DNA from 4 places in the Proteus mirabilis HI4320 genome. Region 1 is predicted to be linked to each of the others. Evidence: predicted binding sites of a transcription regulator. Region 1 holds the regulator's gene; each other region holds the start of a gene.
The links. Region 1 encodes CRP, which controls carbon source genes, mostly activating them, when cyclic AMP is high. Its sites were predicted from a motif close to ATGTGANNNNNNTCACAT; they were not measured.

Region 1 (4,438 bases):
TTTATTAAGTTCAACCCTAAGTCACTATAGCCAAACAGGGCAAGGGCAATTTCGCAAATATCTTCATTCTTATGATGAAGCAACCCCTTATAACCAATTACCCGGGACATTTACACCTTGGGAAGCATTGCCAGAAAAAACAGATATTTTATTTTATGAGGGATTGCATGGTGGAGTCGTTACCGATCAACATAATGTCGCTCAACACGTTGACCTATTAGTCGGTGTTGTGCCTATTGTTAACCTTGAATGGATACAAAAATTAATTAGAGACACCACAGAGCGCGGGCACTCTCAAGAAGCGGTGAGAGATTCTGTGGTACGTTCGATGGATGATTATATCAGTTACATCATTCCACAGTTTTCTCGCACTCATATCAATTTCCAACGCGTTCCTACGGTGGATACCTCTAATCCCTTCTCAGCTAAAGCTATTCCAACACTGGATGAAAGTTTTATTGTTATTCGCTTTCGTGGCTTAACGGATATCGATTTCCCCTATCTATTGGCAATGTTGCATGGTTCATTTATGTCGACTATCAATACTATTGTTGTTCCAGGAGGGAAATTAGGCTTAGCGATGGAATTAATCATGGCACCACTGGTGAAGAAATTATTGAATGGTGAAAAAATTAGCTAAAATAGATATGTTATTTGTGACGAAAATAATATCCCCGTATTTTAGGGATATTATTTTATATATTAAAATTTATTTTAAAATATCAAATTTATTCAGGATCTTTAATTTCAAAAGAGTGCGTAATATTGGCCGCTTTTCCTAACATTAAAGAAACAGAGCAATATTTTTCTGCTGATAATTGTACAGCTCGCTCAACAATTTTATCTGTCAACGCTTTACCGGAAACAATGAAATGTAAATTAATATCAGTAAATAAACGAGGTGCCTCTTCACGACGTTTTGATGTTAATTTCACTTCACAATCAGTGACTTGGTGGCGACCTTTACGTAAGATACTCACCACATCAATAGCACTACAACCACCCGCAGCAATTAATACCATTTCCATCGGACTAGGCGCTTTATCACCTGAATTACCATCCATCATAACTTGATGGCCGGAAGATGATTCGCCAACAAAAGATAAATCTTCAACCCATTTAACACGTGCTTCCATTTTATTTTTCCCCTAAATACAACTGAGACTAAAAGAGTACATTCTCATAATTCAACTAGCAATTAGCAAATAGGTTTATTATGCTGACTGCGTAAAACGAGACTTAATGCGTTAACTGTGTTAAAAACAATATCTGCTTGATGATAGTGGTTAAGATCAATGCATTATTTTCTCATTTATTATAATCTATTCCTTATTAACTTTCCGAATTCTCAGGAAGTTAATCGGTAAAGATAGGATTTTAAGCACGCTGTATCAAAAGGGTGTCAATCCGTTTTGAAAGGCTGCATTAACGTACAGAGGATAACGCGAATGGTTCTCGGCAAGCCGCAAACAGACCCGACTCTTGAATGGTTTTTGTCACACTGCCATATTCACAAATATCCATCCAAGAGCACGCTGATCCACCAAGGTGAAAAAGCGGAAACACTTTATTATATTGTTAAAGGTTCCGTGGCTGTTCTTATTAAAGATGAAGAAGGAAAAGAGATGATCCTTTCCTACCTAAACCAAGGTGACTTCATCGGTGAACTTGGATTATTTGAAGAAGATCAAGAACGTAGTGCATGGGTTAGAGCAAAAACAGCCTGTGAAGTAGCAGAAATTTCCTATAAAAAATTCCGCCAATTAATTCAGGTCAATCCTGACATTCTGATGCGCCTTTCCGCTCAAATGGCGAATAGATTACAAACCACATCAGAAAAAGTAGGTAACCTTGCTTTCCTTGATGTAACAGGTCGTATTGCACAAACTTTATTAAATTTAGCTAAACAACCTGATGCAATGACGCATCCTGATGGCATGCAAATTAAAATTACACGTCAGGAAATCGGTCAAATTGTAGGTTGTTCACGTGAAACTGTAGGCCGTATTTTAAAAATGCTGGAAGATCAAAACCTCATTTCAGCACACGGTAAAACTATCGTTGTTTACGGTACTCGTTAAGTTGCATTGAAAACAGCCCATTTAACTGATGGACAGTGATTATTTTGTATGAAGCCCCATCGCAATGATGGGGTTTTACATTTGAATTCACTCTGCTTTTACAAACTCATCAAGCGCTTTTCGTAACGCATTCATGCCCTCTTGTAACTCTTCGAGGGTAATAATCAGCGATGGTGTAAAGCGTATTACATCAGCCCCGGCATTTAATATCATTAAGCCATGCTTAGAGGCCAGTGCAAGTAACTCTTTTGCTTTACCTGCATACAGTGGTGCTAACTGCGCGCCAATTAATAAGCCTTGTCCACGAATTTGAGAAAACACAGCATAAGTTTGGTTTATCGCCTGCAATTCATCCACTATCCAACGATGACGCTCACTGACACCTTCTAATACCGCCTGAGTGTTGATTAAATCAAAAGCAGCATTGCCTACTGCACAGGCTAATGGGTTCCCCCCATAAGTCGTACCATGTGTTCCTACCCCCATTACCGAAGCGATATCCTCGGTGGTTAACATCGCACTGAGAGGAAAACCACTACCTAATGCTTTGGCACTGGTAATAATATCGGGCTGTATATCATAGTGCATATAAGCAAATAGTTTGCCGGTTCGCCCCATACCCGTTTGTACTTCATCAAGAATTAATAGCGCTTGATGCTTATCACATAGTGTACGTAAGCCATGCATAAACTCCGCTGTCGCCGGTGTCACTCCGCCCTCACCTTGGATAGGCTCCAGTATTACGGCACAAGTATGAGAGTCAATCACGGCTTTTACAGCATCAAGAGAGTTAAAAGGGACATGTATAATATCCGCAGGTTTAGGACCAAAACCATCCGCATATTTAGGTTGTCCCCCAACAGAGACTGTAAAAAATGTTCTACCATGAAAGGCGTGGTGGAAGGCAATTATCTTCGTTTTATAAGGATTATGACGGGTAATAGCGTAATGTCGTGCTAATTTAAGTGCGGCTTCATTCGCTTCTGCCCCAGAATTGGCAAAAAAGACACGTTCAGCAAAAGTATGTTGGATTAATTTCTGAGCTAAACATAATGCCGGCTCATTAGTAAACACATTACTTACATGCCAAAGCTTCTCACTTTGCTCTTGCAGTGCTTTATTCAATAGTGGATGCGCATGCCCAAGCGCTAGAACAGCAATACCACCAGCAAAATCAATATAGGATTTTCCCTGTTGATCCCAAACACGGCTACCTTGCCCTTTAACAGGAATAAAATCTGCTGGTGAATAAATTGGCAACATTACCTGATCGTAAGTTGCCCTATTAATACGTTGATTTATCATTACCCCACCTGACCGACATTTAGCTATACAATGAAAATATAATCACTAAATATGAATAAAAAATCAAATAAGGTTTGATATAAAAGTGGATAATGACGCTAAATTTTCATTATCCAATTAATATTTAAGAAAATTATTTAATAACTCATGCCCTTGTTCACTCAGAATACTTTCAGGATGAAATTGCACACCTTCAATGGGTAAAGTACGATGACGTATCCCCATAATTTCATCAACATTCCCGTCATGTTGGCTCCATGCTGTAACCTCAAAAGGGACAGGCAAGGTTGTCGCATCAATCACTAAAGAGTGATAACGGGTAACGCTTAAAGGTCGATTAAGCCCTTTAAACACCCCTTGCTGATTATGGTGTATTAATGAATTTTTGCCATGCATCACTTCACGGGCTCTGATAACGGATGCACCAAAAGCTTGCCCAATCGCCTGATGACCAAGGCAAACACCTAAAATAGGTATTTCCCCGGCAAATCGCTGTATCGCCTCAAGAGAGATCCCTGCTTCATCTGGCGTGCAAGGTCCCGGAGAGATAACAAGATGTGATGGCATCATCTTTTCTATCTCTTTAAGCCCAATCTCATCATTACGTTTAACAACAACCTCCGCCCCCAGTTCACAAAAATACTGGTAAAGGTTGTAGGTAAACGAGTCGTAATTATCAATAAGTAACAGCATATTAGCTTATCCGACTGATTTTATTATCATTATCTGTTTTAATGCTATTTTGAAACCGTTATATCCCTGACAAAATAGCTCGTTATTCAACCGACCTGGATACAACGAAGCCGATTATCATAGCACAGGTGTAAAATATAAATAGTAAGTAAGAAAAGCTGTTGATTTATTGCGCAATAACAATAATGACGGTGATTATTCATCAATTAAGAGATAAATAAAGCAAACAAGCGCGGTACTAGAAGATCATATGTCAAAAACAAAGATCAGAAATAATTTTTTTGATCGACAATATCCAGAATGTGAGAACGCATTCTGGATATCTGTTCATTGACTGGCTTAGGCTAGAGAAGTGTCTA
Region 2 (4,438 bases), 1.7 Mb from region 1:
ATATTACGTACGCCATTAATACCTGGTAGATCGTTTGCACGACGTAGTGTGGCAATATTGTGTTTTAGCTTCCACTCAACAGCTTTGGCTCCCGTCATATTACGCAGCTCTGCCGTTTTTTCTTCAATCAGTTGTTGGAAAGGTTTTTTCCACACAAACGGCATCACTAATTCGATATGAAGGACATCATCAATCATCGCACACTGATGTAATGCTTTTAGGGAAAGCAGATTACGTTTCAATGTCGGGTGTTCAAAAGTAGACAAGACACCTGAAACTTTTTCTTTCAGAATCTCAGGGGTAGTCTGCTCGGGGGATTTATCACTCATCCCGGCTCCTCTCATTTTCGTTATTCATTAAATATCTGAGTGCACCTATCATATCAGATAGTCAATGACTACGATAATGCCTTACCTCAATTTGCCAAGCGAAATTTCTCTTGCAAAAACTCTATGATTGCCCTAGCGACATCATGACGGATAGGTTAACATCAAAGACCCTTTTTTTAATTTAATGGAAGTAAGATCCTTACTATGTCTCACGTCGCGAATAAATTATTGGTAACCTGCGCGTTACCTTATGCTAACGGTTCAATTCATCTCGGTCATATCCTTGAACACATTCAGGCTGATATCTGGGTCCGTTACCAACGAATGCGCGGCAAAGAAGTTCATTTCATCTGCGCTGATGATGCTCACGGCACGCCTATTATGCTGAAAGCTCAACAATTGGGTATTACCCCAGAAGCCATGATTGAAGAGATGAGCAAAGAGCATCAACAGGATTTTGCCGGTTTTAATATCAGCTACGATAATTATCACTCCACACACAGTGAAGAAAATCGTCAATTATCGACGAAAATTTATCTAGCCCTGAAAAAAAATGGTCATATTAAAAGTAAAACGATTTCTCAACTTTATGATGAAGAAAAAGGCATGTTCTTGCCTGATCGTTTTGTTAAAGGGACTTGCCCTAAGTGTAAAGCGCCCGATCAATATGGTGATAACTGTGAAGTATGTGGGTCAACTTATAGCCCGACAGAATTAATTAATCCTCGCTCTGTGGTATCGGGTTCAACGCCGGTAATGCGTGAAACCGAACACTATTTCTTTGATCTCCCAGCCTTTAGCAATATGTTGCAAGAGTGGATCCGCTCCGGTGCATTGCAAGAGCAAGTAGCCAATAAGATGCAAGAGTGGTTTGACAGCGGTCTGCAACAGTGGGATATCACCCGTGACGCCCCTTATTTCGGTTTTGAAATCCCTGATGCGCCGGGTAAATATTTCTATGTTTGGTTAGACGCCCCTATTGGTTATATGGGCTCATTCTTAAACCTATGTGAAAAGCGTGGTGATTTAAGCTTTGATGAGTTCTGGAACAAAGAGAGCAAAACTGACTTATACCATTTTATCGGTAAAGATATCGTTTATTTCCACAGCTTATTCTGGCCGGCAGTGTTAGAAGGTAGTGAATACCGTAAACCAACCAACCTATTTGTGCATGGCTATGTCACCGTCAATGGTGCGAAGATGTCAAAATCTCGCGGCACCTTTATTACGGCACGAGCCTATCTTGATCACTTTGATGCTGATTGCCTACGCTATTACTATGCAGCAAAACTTTCATCACGTATTGATGATATTGACCTAAACTTAGAAGACTTTGTACAGCGTGTAAACAGCGATATCGTCAACAAGGTGGTTAACCTCGCGTCCCGTACTGCGGGTTTTATCAGTAAACGCTTTGATGGCAAATTAGCGGCAAACCTTGATGATGCGAAGTTATATCAACATTTCGTCGATATGCAAGAAAGCATCGCACAATGTTTTGAAAACCGTGAATTTGGTAAAGCCATTCGTGAAATTATGGCATTAGCAGACGAAGCTAACCGCTATATTGATGAAAAAGCGCCTTGGGTGGTTGCTAAACAAGAAGGTAAAGAGGCTGAGTTGCAAGCTATTTGTACTATGGGAATTAACTTATTCCGTGTACTGATGACTTATTTAAAACCAATTCTACCTTCTTTAACAGAACGTTCAGAAGCCTTCTTACAAACTGAATTAACTTGGAATGCTCTGTCGCAACCGCTGTTAAACCATGAAATTACTAAATTTAAAGCATTGTTTAATCGTATTGAAATGGATAAAGCCAATGCAATGGTAGAAGCTTCAAAAAGTACCATTGCGCCAGTCAAAGAAATCACGGGTCCATTAGCAGACGCGCCTATTCAAGAAACTATTAAATTTGATGATTTTGCCAAAATTGATATGCGCATTGCTGAAATTAAACAGGCTGATTTCGTTGACGGCTCAGATAAGTTGCTAAAATTAATACTGGACTTAGGGGGAGAAACACGCCAAGTATTCTCCGGCATTCGTTCTGCATACCCTGATCCGAAAGTATTAGAAGGTCGCTTAACTGTTATGGTTGCAAACCTAGCACCTCGCAAAATGCGTTTTGGAATTTCAGAAGGTATGGTGATGGCCGCAGGCCCTGGTGGTGAAGATATTTTCTTACTTAGCCCAGATAGTGGGGCTAAACCGGGTCACCAAGTGAAATAAAAACTGACCTTTATTCAAAATGCAAATACAAAGCGGGGTTCTATAAAGAGCCCCGCTCTTTTTTTATTGTGATCCATAGCACACTTTGAAAATTGGTGTATGATAAATACGTCAGTTGATTTAGGACACATATCTATGAAATCTAAGCGGGTGCAGATCACAATCTGGCACTATATACGATCATTTTTTATACTTTATCTTTGTCTTTTTGCCGGTAATCTTATTTCAGCCTTATTACCTTTCGCGGTGCCAGGCAGTATTGTTGGACTACTTATTCTATTTGGTTTACTTGCCTTCCAGCTTATTCCATTACGTTGGGTAAAACCCGGTGGTAATATTTTACTGAAAAATATGTCATTGCTCTTTATTCCTATCGGGGTGGGTGTAATGAACTATTATAATTTATTAAGCCAACAACTCTTTCCTATTGTTCTGGCCTGTGTTGTCAGTACCTTTGCGGTGATGGCGCTAGTTGCTTACTGCTCACATTACGTGCATCGTGAACGTCCTATTATCGGTGCTAAACCCGATAAAGTAGAGGATGTAGAATTAGCAGAACAACAAGACGACGACAGAGCGTTAAGTGAGAAGAAAAAATGTTAATATTAATGAATATTTGGTGGTCATTACCGCTAACACTTATTATTTTCTACTTAGCACGTAAACTGGCGGCTCGATTTAAATGGCCTATTTTAAATCCGTTATTGATTGCTATTGTTGTTATTATTCCTATTTTATTAGTGACACACACCGCTTATGAGGATTATTTTGCCGGAAGTCGTATCCTTAACGACTTGTTGCAACCAGCTGTTGTTGCTTTAGCTATTCCTTTATATCAACAATTACACCAAATACGCGCACAATGGAAATCGTTAATTAGTATCTGCTTTATTGGTAGTATCGCCGCCATGGCTAGTGGTACAGCGATTGCATTATGGGCTGGCGCTACTCCTGAAATTGCCGCCTCCATTTTGCCTAAATCGGTAACAACCCCTATCGCAATGGCTGTTGCGGATTCCATAGGTGGTATTCCTGCAATCAGTGCTGCATGTGTTATTGCAGTAGGTATTTTAGGTGCCATTTTTGGTCATACGCTATTTAAAATATTACGTATTCCAACTCACGCTTCTCGTGGTTTAGCGATGGGAACCGTCTCTCACGCAGTGGGTACCGCAAGAGCGGCTGAAATCGATTATATTGAAGGGGCATATAGTTCATTAGCATTAATGACTTGCGGTATTATTACTTCACTTACCGCACCTTTTATTTTTCCTTTTATTTTGCACCTTTTTAGCTAATTAGCTAATTAGCTAAATCAATAGAACACATAAAAAACCTTCGTTCAGAGCGAAGGTTTTTTATGCTAATGCTAAAATCAATTTACTATAAATTTGAGATGTATCTCCCAATTAATCATTCAGTTGCAATAGTTTCATTGAAAATATGATTTTAATCACATATAAGAATAGGTAAAGATGCCTAAAATCTTACAATAGCAGAAGATTAATGGGAGACACCTATATGCATACTCGTTTTCAGGCAATTTGGTCAGATTTATCCCCTCAATTACAACAAGCACTTACGCCTTATCTTGAGCAGGATGAATTTCCGGCAATGTTCACTGCAGAACAAGTTAATGCGTTAAAAACACAGTTACAATGTAATGATGATGAGTTAGCCCTCGCATTACTGCCTGTTGCAGCCGCTTGTGCTGTGACACCTATCTCTCATTTTAATGTGGGTGCCATTGCTCGTGGTGAAAGCGGTCACTTCTATTTTGGGGCAAATATGGAGTTTGCTGGCGCCCCATTACAACAAACGGTACACGCAGAGCAAAGTGCGGTTACACATGCTTGGTTACGCGGTGAGTCTCGTTT
Region 3 (4,438 bases), 1.7 Mb from region 1:
CCAATGCAGATGATGAGTTATTACAAGAGTTAGCCACCAGCGCAGAGGGATATACTTATCTATTATCAAGAGCCGGTGTTACGGGGACAGATAAACGAGCAGAACAGTCACTCACTCATTTAACCAGTAAACTTAAAGCTTATAATGCACCACCTGCATTACAAGGTTTTGGTATTTCTGAGCCACAACAAGTTTCACAGGCCATTAGTAATGGTGCATTTGGCGCTATCTCAGGATCAGCCGTTGTACAAATTATTGAAAATAACCTACATCAACCTGATGTGATGTTAAAAATGTTGACGCAGTTTGTGCAACAAATGAAAGCCGCAACAATAAGCGTTTAAGTCTAAAATTATTATCGCCGTCTGCTTAGAGAAAACTTTTTCCTAAGCAGATTTTTCCTAATTTAATCATTAACAATCGACCATCACTTCCCCATCAGCCTCTATTCATAGCGCGAGTAATGCTTGATTCGCCTAAACAAGCATAAAACTATTTTTGCTCAGTCAGTTGGCAATCTGTCATTTCTTGCACATACTTTATATAGGGTATACAGCTTTAGGTTTTCTATTCAGTAGTACTCAATCAATAATGTCATTATAAGGAGTTTGATAATGAAACTATGGGCAAAAATTTCTACCGTATTAGCGGCATTACTTATGGCCATGACTTTATCTGCATGCTCTCCAACGGCAACATCAGAAGGCACTGGGGGATATTTTGATGACTCGGTGATCACCACTAAAGTAAAAACAGCTTTAATTGGTGAGAAAAACCTAAACTCAACACAAATTAGCGTTGAGACATTTAAAGGTAAAGTTCAGTTAAGTGGTTTTGTCTCTTCACAGGCTGATGCAAATCGCGCCATAGAAACCGCACGTAAAGTCACTGGCGTTAAAGGTGTCATTAACTCAATGGTTATCCGTTAAGCTATTTTTTATAAGTCAGTAAGAAAAAAGCCACTTCGGTGGTTTTTTTCTTGTCTCATCTAAAGCATTCCACACTCTTTGGTATGAAGATCAATTTTTGACAAATTCTCTGTTTTACTAAAATTAGCCGTTTCTTTTTTACGGGTAAAATACCCCAAAAAAAACCGTTAAAACTAAAGTTATACTTATCTTTTTTCGATGTTATTTTCACCACACTGGTGACTTTCACTTAAATTTGATGCGACCATCATTTTCTTAATAGTACTATTCAATATCAGTAATAATATTTTGGCCGATTTAGGCGCTATTTTTTAATTATTATTAGGCAATATCATGGGCATATAAAACATGCAAATAAAATACATCTATAAATTCCCATTTATGCAAGACAATTAAATGCTCATCGAGAATAGTGATTATTTTTTTAACTAATAAAAAATATAAAGATGTATTTTTAATGCACTATTAAAATATACCTCTATTATTTTAGTTATAATCAGCTAAGCCTTAATACACATAATAGAGGTAATAAAATTTTTTAGTCTAAACACGATCACTGTAGATAAGCAATTATGATTAACACAGATAAAAAAAAAGCGGAGCCACTGCCCCGCTGATACTTAATAGCATATTCTGTTATTGCAAGAATAATTAGAAACGATAACCAACACCGAACATAAACACAAATGGGTCTAAGCGAGTATCCACTTTATAGTGGTTTCCATCGCCATCTTTAAATTTGACATCGGTTTCGATATTCATCCACCAAACAGAAGCGTTCAGCATCCAGTTTTTATCTAGGTTATAGTCTAAACCTGCTTGTGCTGCGAAGCCCCAAGAGTTTTTAAGATCAAGATCATTTAATCCAAGTTTGCCTACCGCTGGATTATTATTGAATTTTTCATCAAAGAAGGTCGTAAAGTTTAGACCAGCACCTAAATAAGGGCGTAATTTATCTTCAGCACCACCAAAGTAATACTGTGCCATTAATGTTGGTGGTAAATGTTTAACTTTAGCAATTTCGCCCACACCAGTTAAAGAAACTTTATGCTCAAAAGGTGTTGCTGCTAATAACTCAACCCCAATATTATCAGTTACCATATAACCAAAGGTTAAACCTAATTGAGTGTTGTTATTAGCATCAAAATGCCCACCTAATATAGTATCTGAACCTGTATTAGGACGAACTGTTGCAGTACCCGCACGGAATAAAAAATCACCCGCTTGATGAGCAAAAGAAATAGACGGTGCAAGTGTTGCAGCCGCTAGAATAAGCGCAGAAAGTTTTTTCATTATTTAACCCATTCCTGTAATAAGTAAAATCTCCGCTAAAATATACCCATTAATAAGTAATTATGATCTAATGCCGATCACAACTTTGGAATTATTTTTGCAGAAAGTGTTATTCCTCTCTTTATTATTTATGATGCTGATTATTTATAATTGATCCACATCAAATTTAGCATTAATACAATATTTTCTTATAATTAAATTTATTGTTTTTAAGAATCATTAAATAAAAGAACCTCATTAAAAGATGATATTTGACAACATCGTTATTTAATTGTTAATTTAATGTTTCATCTGATTTGATTATTTAATTTTCATTCACCAAACGAATGAAAAAAACCTTTCAATAACAATAGCTATAGAAATAACAGAAATGATCCCTTTTTGTTGTCTTAAAAGGTACAATATGTCCCATTGACTTAGTCTATTTGTATAGGAGCAGTTTCATGCCTACCCCGGCACGCACAATCTACCGTGATAGTCTTAACTTTTATAAAAATGAACAACGTAGCATTATCACGCTATCTGCAGTTTTGGCCCTCATTTTAGCTGTCATATATCTATTGGTTGGCCCTAATGCACAAGAATCACAAATAATTAATGACTTTATTATTAATTTTCAAAAAACCAGATTCGCTGATGTCTCACCCGCTGAATTAGAAGCGATGAATAACAGTGTTATTGGGGTATTTCAAAAGGTCTTACTGGTCTATGTTTTTGAGCTTTTTCAGCAAAGTATTCTGGTTTTAGTGATTTTAATGTTGGCAATGGCACTTTCTGCCGGTCATAACGTGACATTGAACCAAACGTTTAATGCCAGCTTACCCCGTTTACCGAAGATGTTTCTGCTAATTTTGCTCTGCTCTATTTTAATTAGTGCAGGCTTTATGTTGATTATCCCTGGTATCATTTTATTAGTGGGATTTGCACTAGCGCCAGTCGTACTGGTACGCCAACAATCTATTGGTAGCGCAATACGTCTAGGCTGGAAAATGGGCTTTGGTGAATCAGGGGCGCTGATCCCTGCCTTAGGAATTTGGATTTTATTACAATTTGGGATTGGCTTCTTAAGCAATATTACGGGTGAATTGCCTAACATGATCCACAAATTTTTATATTATTTTTTAAAGAATATTACGTCTGCATGGATGATTATTTATCTATTCCGTCTGTTTATGCTGACTGAAAATAAATATATCACCAAGTAACCCCCTCGCAGCAAACAATGCCGCGCTAATGTGATTAATAGATTAGCACGGCATTGTTATTAACATAATCATTTAAAAATAATCAATTAACCTTACACACCTATCCAGCCACTAAACCCCATGTTATTCATTCTATCCCCTCGTTTCCGTATCCCTGATGAAAGTGGCTTGGTTATCTTCAGCAAACGGCACTTGTTGTTGCTGTTTGTGTTTTTCTTTTATTTGTTGTCGACTTTGATATAAACGAATAACAAAATAGAGATCGGGGGCAATAATTAAATCATCATCATTGATAGTGATCTTGTTACGTGCAATCCAACGATTTAATTCTGTTCTGCGCCCAGCCAATACCAATTTAACGCCTTTGATCCTAAGCTCTCTAATTAGCTCATCAATAACAGCAAAAACACTCACATCGTCATAAGTAAAACTTACGGTAGCATCAACCGCTAACCATGCAGGACGTTGTGGCGCGCTGTCCACTAGCTGTAGTACCCGCTTTTTAAAATAGCCAACATTGAAATAGGTTAAGGGGGAATTAAAACGATACATCATCAATCCTGATATCGATTCAATGCCGTTACCTTGGTTGATTGAGTGGATCATTCCTTGTTCATCAACACCTAATAACTGATCACTTGGGCGGAATACAATACGTAAAAATTGCAATAACCCAAGTAACACAGCAAAACCAATGCCGTTAATCAATCCCGCTAACAACACCGCTAATAAAGTAAACGTTGCTAAGGTAAAAGCTTGTCGATTTCGTTTACGATAAGACCAAATATGACGAATACTTAGCAATGACCAAGAGGAAACAATCAGCACAACGCCTAAAGAAGATAACGGAATGTAGGCAATAAAGTCGGTCATAAAAAGCAACACAACTAAAATGACTAACGCAGCCACAATAGAGACCAATTGTGTTTTACCGCCAACAGAATCATTCACCGCAGTACGGCTACTGGCGGCACTTACTGCAAATCCTTGCGAAAGTGCCGATGCGATATT
Region 4 (4,438 bases), 920 kb from region 1:
CTTGCTTAAGCACTTTACGACCATAATCAAGTAACGCATCCGTTACCTTTCTCATCGTTCTGCTTTCTGGGGCAAAACGGTGCCAATACAACATGCGGCGTTGGCATAATCCTGGCGTTAAATCAATCAATTCACCACTTTTTAGCTCATCGGCAATTTGTAGATGAGGGATCATACAACATGTTGAGCCTTGTTTAGCTAACTGAACAAAGGCTTCGGAAGAATTAACAATATGGCAGGGCACACTACCGGGAGATAAACCGAAGTTTTGCTGTAAGAAGGCCTGATGCATATCATCAAGATGGTCAAATGCGACAGCGGGGGCTTTTAACAGAGATGATTTAGTGACCCCATTTGCAAAATAGCGTTGGGCAAAATCAGGGGATGCCACAAAAAGATAGTCTAATGCGCCTAATTGGTCGACTAGACAGCTAGGCAATGCTTGGGGCTGAATACTGATAGCACCAACCACTTCACCACGTCTTAATCGCTCTTGGGTACGAGTTTCATCTTCTACTTGAATATTAAGCCGGATAGGAAGTTGTGTTAATACCGGGTGCAAAGCAGGCAATAACCAAGTAGCTAAACTATCCGCGTTGACAGCTAAAGAGAGTAAAAGAGGCGTCGAGCCACTATTTTCATCACCTAACCACTGCTCTTCTAACATTTCGACCTGATGCAGTAATGCGAGTAGCTTTTGCCCCTGCTCTGTGGGTTGGGGCGGAACCGTACGTACTAATAAAGGTTGTCCAAATAGATTCTCAAGTTGTTTTATTCTTTGTGAAACGGCAGATTGCGTAATACATAGTTTTTGTGCGGCTCGTTCAAAACCACGCTCTCGAATAACGGCATCAAGGGCTTGCAGGGCCCGATAATCAGGACGTTTCATTGACAGATTCTCTTTGATTTTATGTTCTACTGTGTACTATGCCATATTTTTAGTTTTTATGAGTTAAAATGTTGTGTCTCAAATTTTGATACACCTTGTGCGGATTTTATGGGCACTATGCTATTCTTATTCGATAAATGTGAAAAATAAGGTTTTGTAAATGACTCAAGATGAATTAAAAAAAGCAGTAGGTTGGGCCGCCCTTGAATATGTAAAACCGGGTACTATCGTGGGCGTTGGAACAGGCTCTACGGCTTCTCATTTTATTGATGCTCTTGCAACAATGAAAGGTCAAATTGAAGGGGCAGTTTCTAGCTCAGAGGCTTCAACGGCAAAACTAAAAAGCTATGGCATTCCCGTTTTTGACTGTAATGAAGTTGATTCGCTCGATATCTACGTAGACGGTGCTGATGAAATTAACCATCAAATGCAGATGATCAAAGGTGGTGGTGCGGCATTAACCCGTGAAAAAATCATTGCAGCGGTGGCAAAAACCTTTGTGTGTATTGTCGATGAATCGAAACAAGTGGATGTTTTGGGTAAATTCCCTCTGCCTGTTGAAGTTATCCCAATGGCTCGCTCTTATGTTGCTCGCGAGCTGGTTAAATTAGGTGGGTTACCTGAATATCGTGAAAACGTCGTGACGGATAATGGTAACGTGATCTTAGACGTTTATAATCTCACTATTCTGAATCCTATTGAGCTAGAAAATAAAATTAATAGTATTGCAGGGGTGGTCACTGTCGGGCTTTTCGCTAATCGCGGAGCAGACATTGTATTAATGGGGACTTCTGAAGGTGTGAAAACCATTAAATGATACGATTAAACTGCATCTCTAGTCAGAGATAATAACAGTATCGTCTAAAGAGAGTGGGTGAACTATATTGTTTTCCCACTCTCTTTTATCTTTCCCCTTAGATAATCAGAATGATGACTTTTTGCAAATTATTTTGAAAACCATAAATTCAGTGATATATATCACACGATAGAGATATCTCTCTTTAAAATGCTGCCATTTTTATTGTCAAAATCATTTTGCTCGGTAGAAAATCACTTTATCTATCGCTTATTCTGTCAACAGTGCAATCGGTTGTATTGCCTCAAAATCTATTTTTGTTATGTTGGTGAAACAGGATTTCGTTTTTATTCATGTAACACAAATAGGGCAGGGTAAATGGTCAAGGTATCTTTGGAAAAAGAAAAGATAAAGTTCCTACTATTGGAAGGTGTACACCAAAGTGCGGTAGAGAATTTAAGAGCAGCAGGTTATACCAACATTGAATATCATAAAGGTGCATTATCGGGAGAAGAATTAAAACAAGCTATCCGTGATGCACGCTTTGTGGGGATCCGTTCCCGCACTCACTTAACAGAAGAAATTTTTGCAGCCGCTGAAAAATTAGTTGCTGTAGGCTGCTTCTGCATTGGTACTAACCAAGTTGACTTAGATGCGGCTGCCCGTCGTGGGATCCCTGTTTTTAATGCACCTTTTTCAAACACTCGTTCCGTGGCTGAAATGGTGTTAGGGGAATTACTGTTATTACTGCGTCGTATTCCAGAAGCTAATGCTAAAGCCCATCGTGGTATTTGGGATAAACAAGCTAAAGGCTGTTTTGAAGCGCGAGGTAAAAAACTGGGGATTATTGGCTATGGTCATATAGGCACCCAGTTAGGGATTTTGGCGGAAAGTGTTGGTTTAGATGTCTATTTTTACGATATTGAAAACAAACTTCCTTTGGGAAATGCAACCCAAGTTCGTCACTTATCTGAACTGCTGAATATGTGTGACATTGTTAGCTTACACGTGCCAGAAACGCCATCAACAAAAAATATGATTGGTCACGAAGAGCTATTACGAATGAAGCCAGGCGCTATTCTTATTAATGCCTCTCGTGGAACTGTGGTTGATATTCCGGCATTAGCACAAGCGCTAGAGAGTAAACATTTATCAGGTGCGGCGGTGGACGTTTTCCCAACGGAGCCGGGGGCAAATAACGATCCGAACGATCCTTTTGTATCAGAATTAATTAAATTTGATAATGTGATCTTAACGCCACATATTGGTGGTTCAACCCAAGAAGCCCAAGAAAATATTGGTTATGAAGTTGCTGGTAAGTTAGCTAAATATTCTGATAATGGTTCTACATTATCTGCGGTTAATTTCCCTGAAGTATCATTGCCTAGTCATGGTGATGATGTAAACCGTTTACTGCATATTCATGAAAACCGTCCGGGTATTATGAATAGTATCAATAACGTATTTACAGAAGAAAATATTAACGTTGCTGCGCAATATCTGCGTACTGCTGGCAATGTGGGTTATGTAGTAATTGACGTTACTACACAAACGAAAGCACAAGCTGAGTTAGTATTGCAAAAACTAAAAGGACTACCGGGTACCATTCGTGCTCGTATGTTGTACTAATATCGTTATTTTAATATTAAGTATAAAGGCTCAATAATTAGAGCCTTTATTTTTATGGTTCATTACTTATCACGGTTTATTGCTGTGTCTGTTGTTGCCACAATTGCTGATAAAGTGTTTTCTTATTTAATAAATCGCTATGTGTACCTTCTTCTAATATACGACCTTTATCAATAACATAAATATAATCTGAAATAGAAATAGCATTAAGTCGATGAGCAATACAAATTACCGTTCTATTTTTACAAATAGCCGGAAGATTGGCTAAAATTTCTGCTTCTGAGGTATAATCTAACGCCGATGTTGCCTCATCTAAAATAAGAATTCGTGGATCAGGTAAAAGTGCTCTTGCTAGCGCAATACGCTGACGCTGCCCTCCTGACAAATTACTACCTCTTTCACCCACTTGTGTATTAAATCCCTCAGGGAGTTGAGTAATAAAATGAAAAGCGCCGGCTAATTTACTCGCTTCAATAATATCTTCTTCACTACAATCGGGTTTTGATAACCGAATATTTTCCATAATAGTGCCACTAAATAAAAAATTATCTTGTAAAACAACACTAATTGATTGGCGTAAAGTAAGGGGATTGGCAATGGCGAGATCCATACCATCAATATAAATCTGGCCTTGTTGAGGAGTATAAAAACGTTGAATTAAACGTGTGATAGTACTTTTTCCTGAACCAGAGGGGCCTGTAATACCAATAAATTTGCCCGCGGGGATCGAAAAAGAGAGTTGCTCAATCACATCTGGAGTATTGGCTGTATAACGAAAGCGTACATGAGAAAATACTATACTTCCTGCAATATTAGGTACAGTAGCAAGTCCTTGATGCTGATGCTCTGTGGGAGTATTAACAATCTCGCCAATACGACGTATAGAGATGCCTGTTTGTTGAACATCTTGCCAAAGTTGGGCTAAACGTAAAATAGGTTGTGTAATATGGGTGGCAAACATATTAAAAGCCACTAATTCGCCCACACTTAATTGCGCTTTCATAATCAGATTAACACCATGCCACAAGATAATTGCCATAGTAATTTTATGAATAGCCCCAATTAATTGCTGAGCAAGTAACGCTTTTTTGGCCGCTGAAAAACGCTTAAGGATATAATTAGTG

Region 2: the regulator CRP is predicted to act here: its motif matches at 2,628-2,645, upstream of PMI_RS03180 (CidA/LrgA family protein).
Region 3: the regulator CRP is predicted to act here: its motif matches at 2,371-2,388, upstream of ompW (outer membrane protein OmpW).
Region 4: the regulator CRP is predicted to act here: its motif matches at 1,856-1,873, upstream of serA (phosphoglycerate dehydrogenase).

What each region holds. Positions count from the first base shown of each region.
Region 1 covers NC_010554.1:3,092,357-3,096,794, forward strand. The annotation lists gene PMI_RS13920 (phosphoribulokinase) at 1-640, shown strand, start outside; gene PMI_RS13925 (OsmC family protein) at 729-1,136, opposite strand; gene crp (cAMP-activated global transcriptional regulator CRP) at 1,449-2,081, shown strand; gene PMI_RS13935 (aspartate aminotransferase family protein) at 2,169-3,386, opposite strand; gene PMI_RS13940 (aminodeoxychorismate synthase component II) at 3,504-4,079, opposite strand.
Region 2 covers NC_010554.1:700,368-704,805, reverse strand. The annotation lists gene apbC (iron-sulfur cluster carrier protein ApbC) at 1-329, opposite strand, end outside; gene metG (methionine--tRNA ligase) at 534-2,561, shown strand; gene PMI_RS03180 (CidA/LrgA family protein) at 2,697-3,164, shown strand; gene PMI_RS03175 (CidB/LrgB family autolysis modulator) at 3,158-3,859, shown strand; gene cdd (cytidine deaminase) at 4,083-4,438, shown strand, end outside.
Region 3 covers NC_010554.1:1,427,807-1,432,244, forward strand. The annotation lists gene trpA (tryptophan synthase subunit alpha) at 1-344, shown strand, start outside; gene PMI_RS06510 (BON domain-containing protein) at 615-929, shown strand; gene ompW (outer membrane protein OmpW) at 1,581-2,222, opposite strand; gene PMI_RS06520 (YciC family protein) at 2,666-3,427, shown strand; gene PMI_RS06525 (SulP family inorganic anion transporter) at 3,560-4,438, opposite strand, start outside.
Region 4 covers NC_010554.1:2,172,585-2,177,022, reverse strand. The annotation lists gene PMI_RS10025 (LysR family transcriptional regulator ArgP) at 1-889, opposite strand, end outside; gene rpiA (ribose-5-phosphate isomerase RpiA) at 1,050-1,706, shown strand; gene serA (phosphoglycerate dehydrogenase) at 2,064-3,314, shown strand; gene PMI_RS10010 (type I secretion system permease/ATPase) at 3,391-4,438, opposite strand, start outside.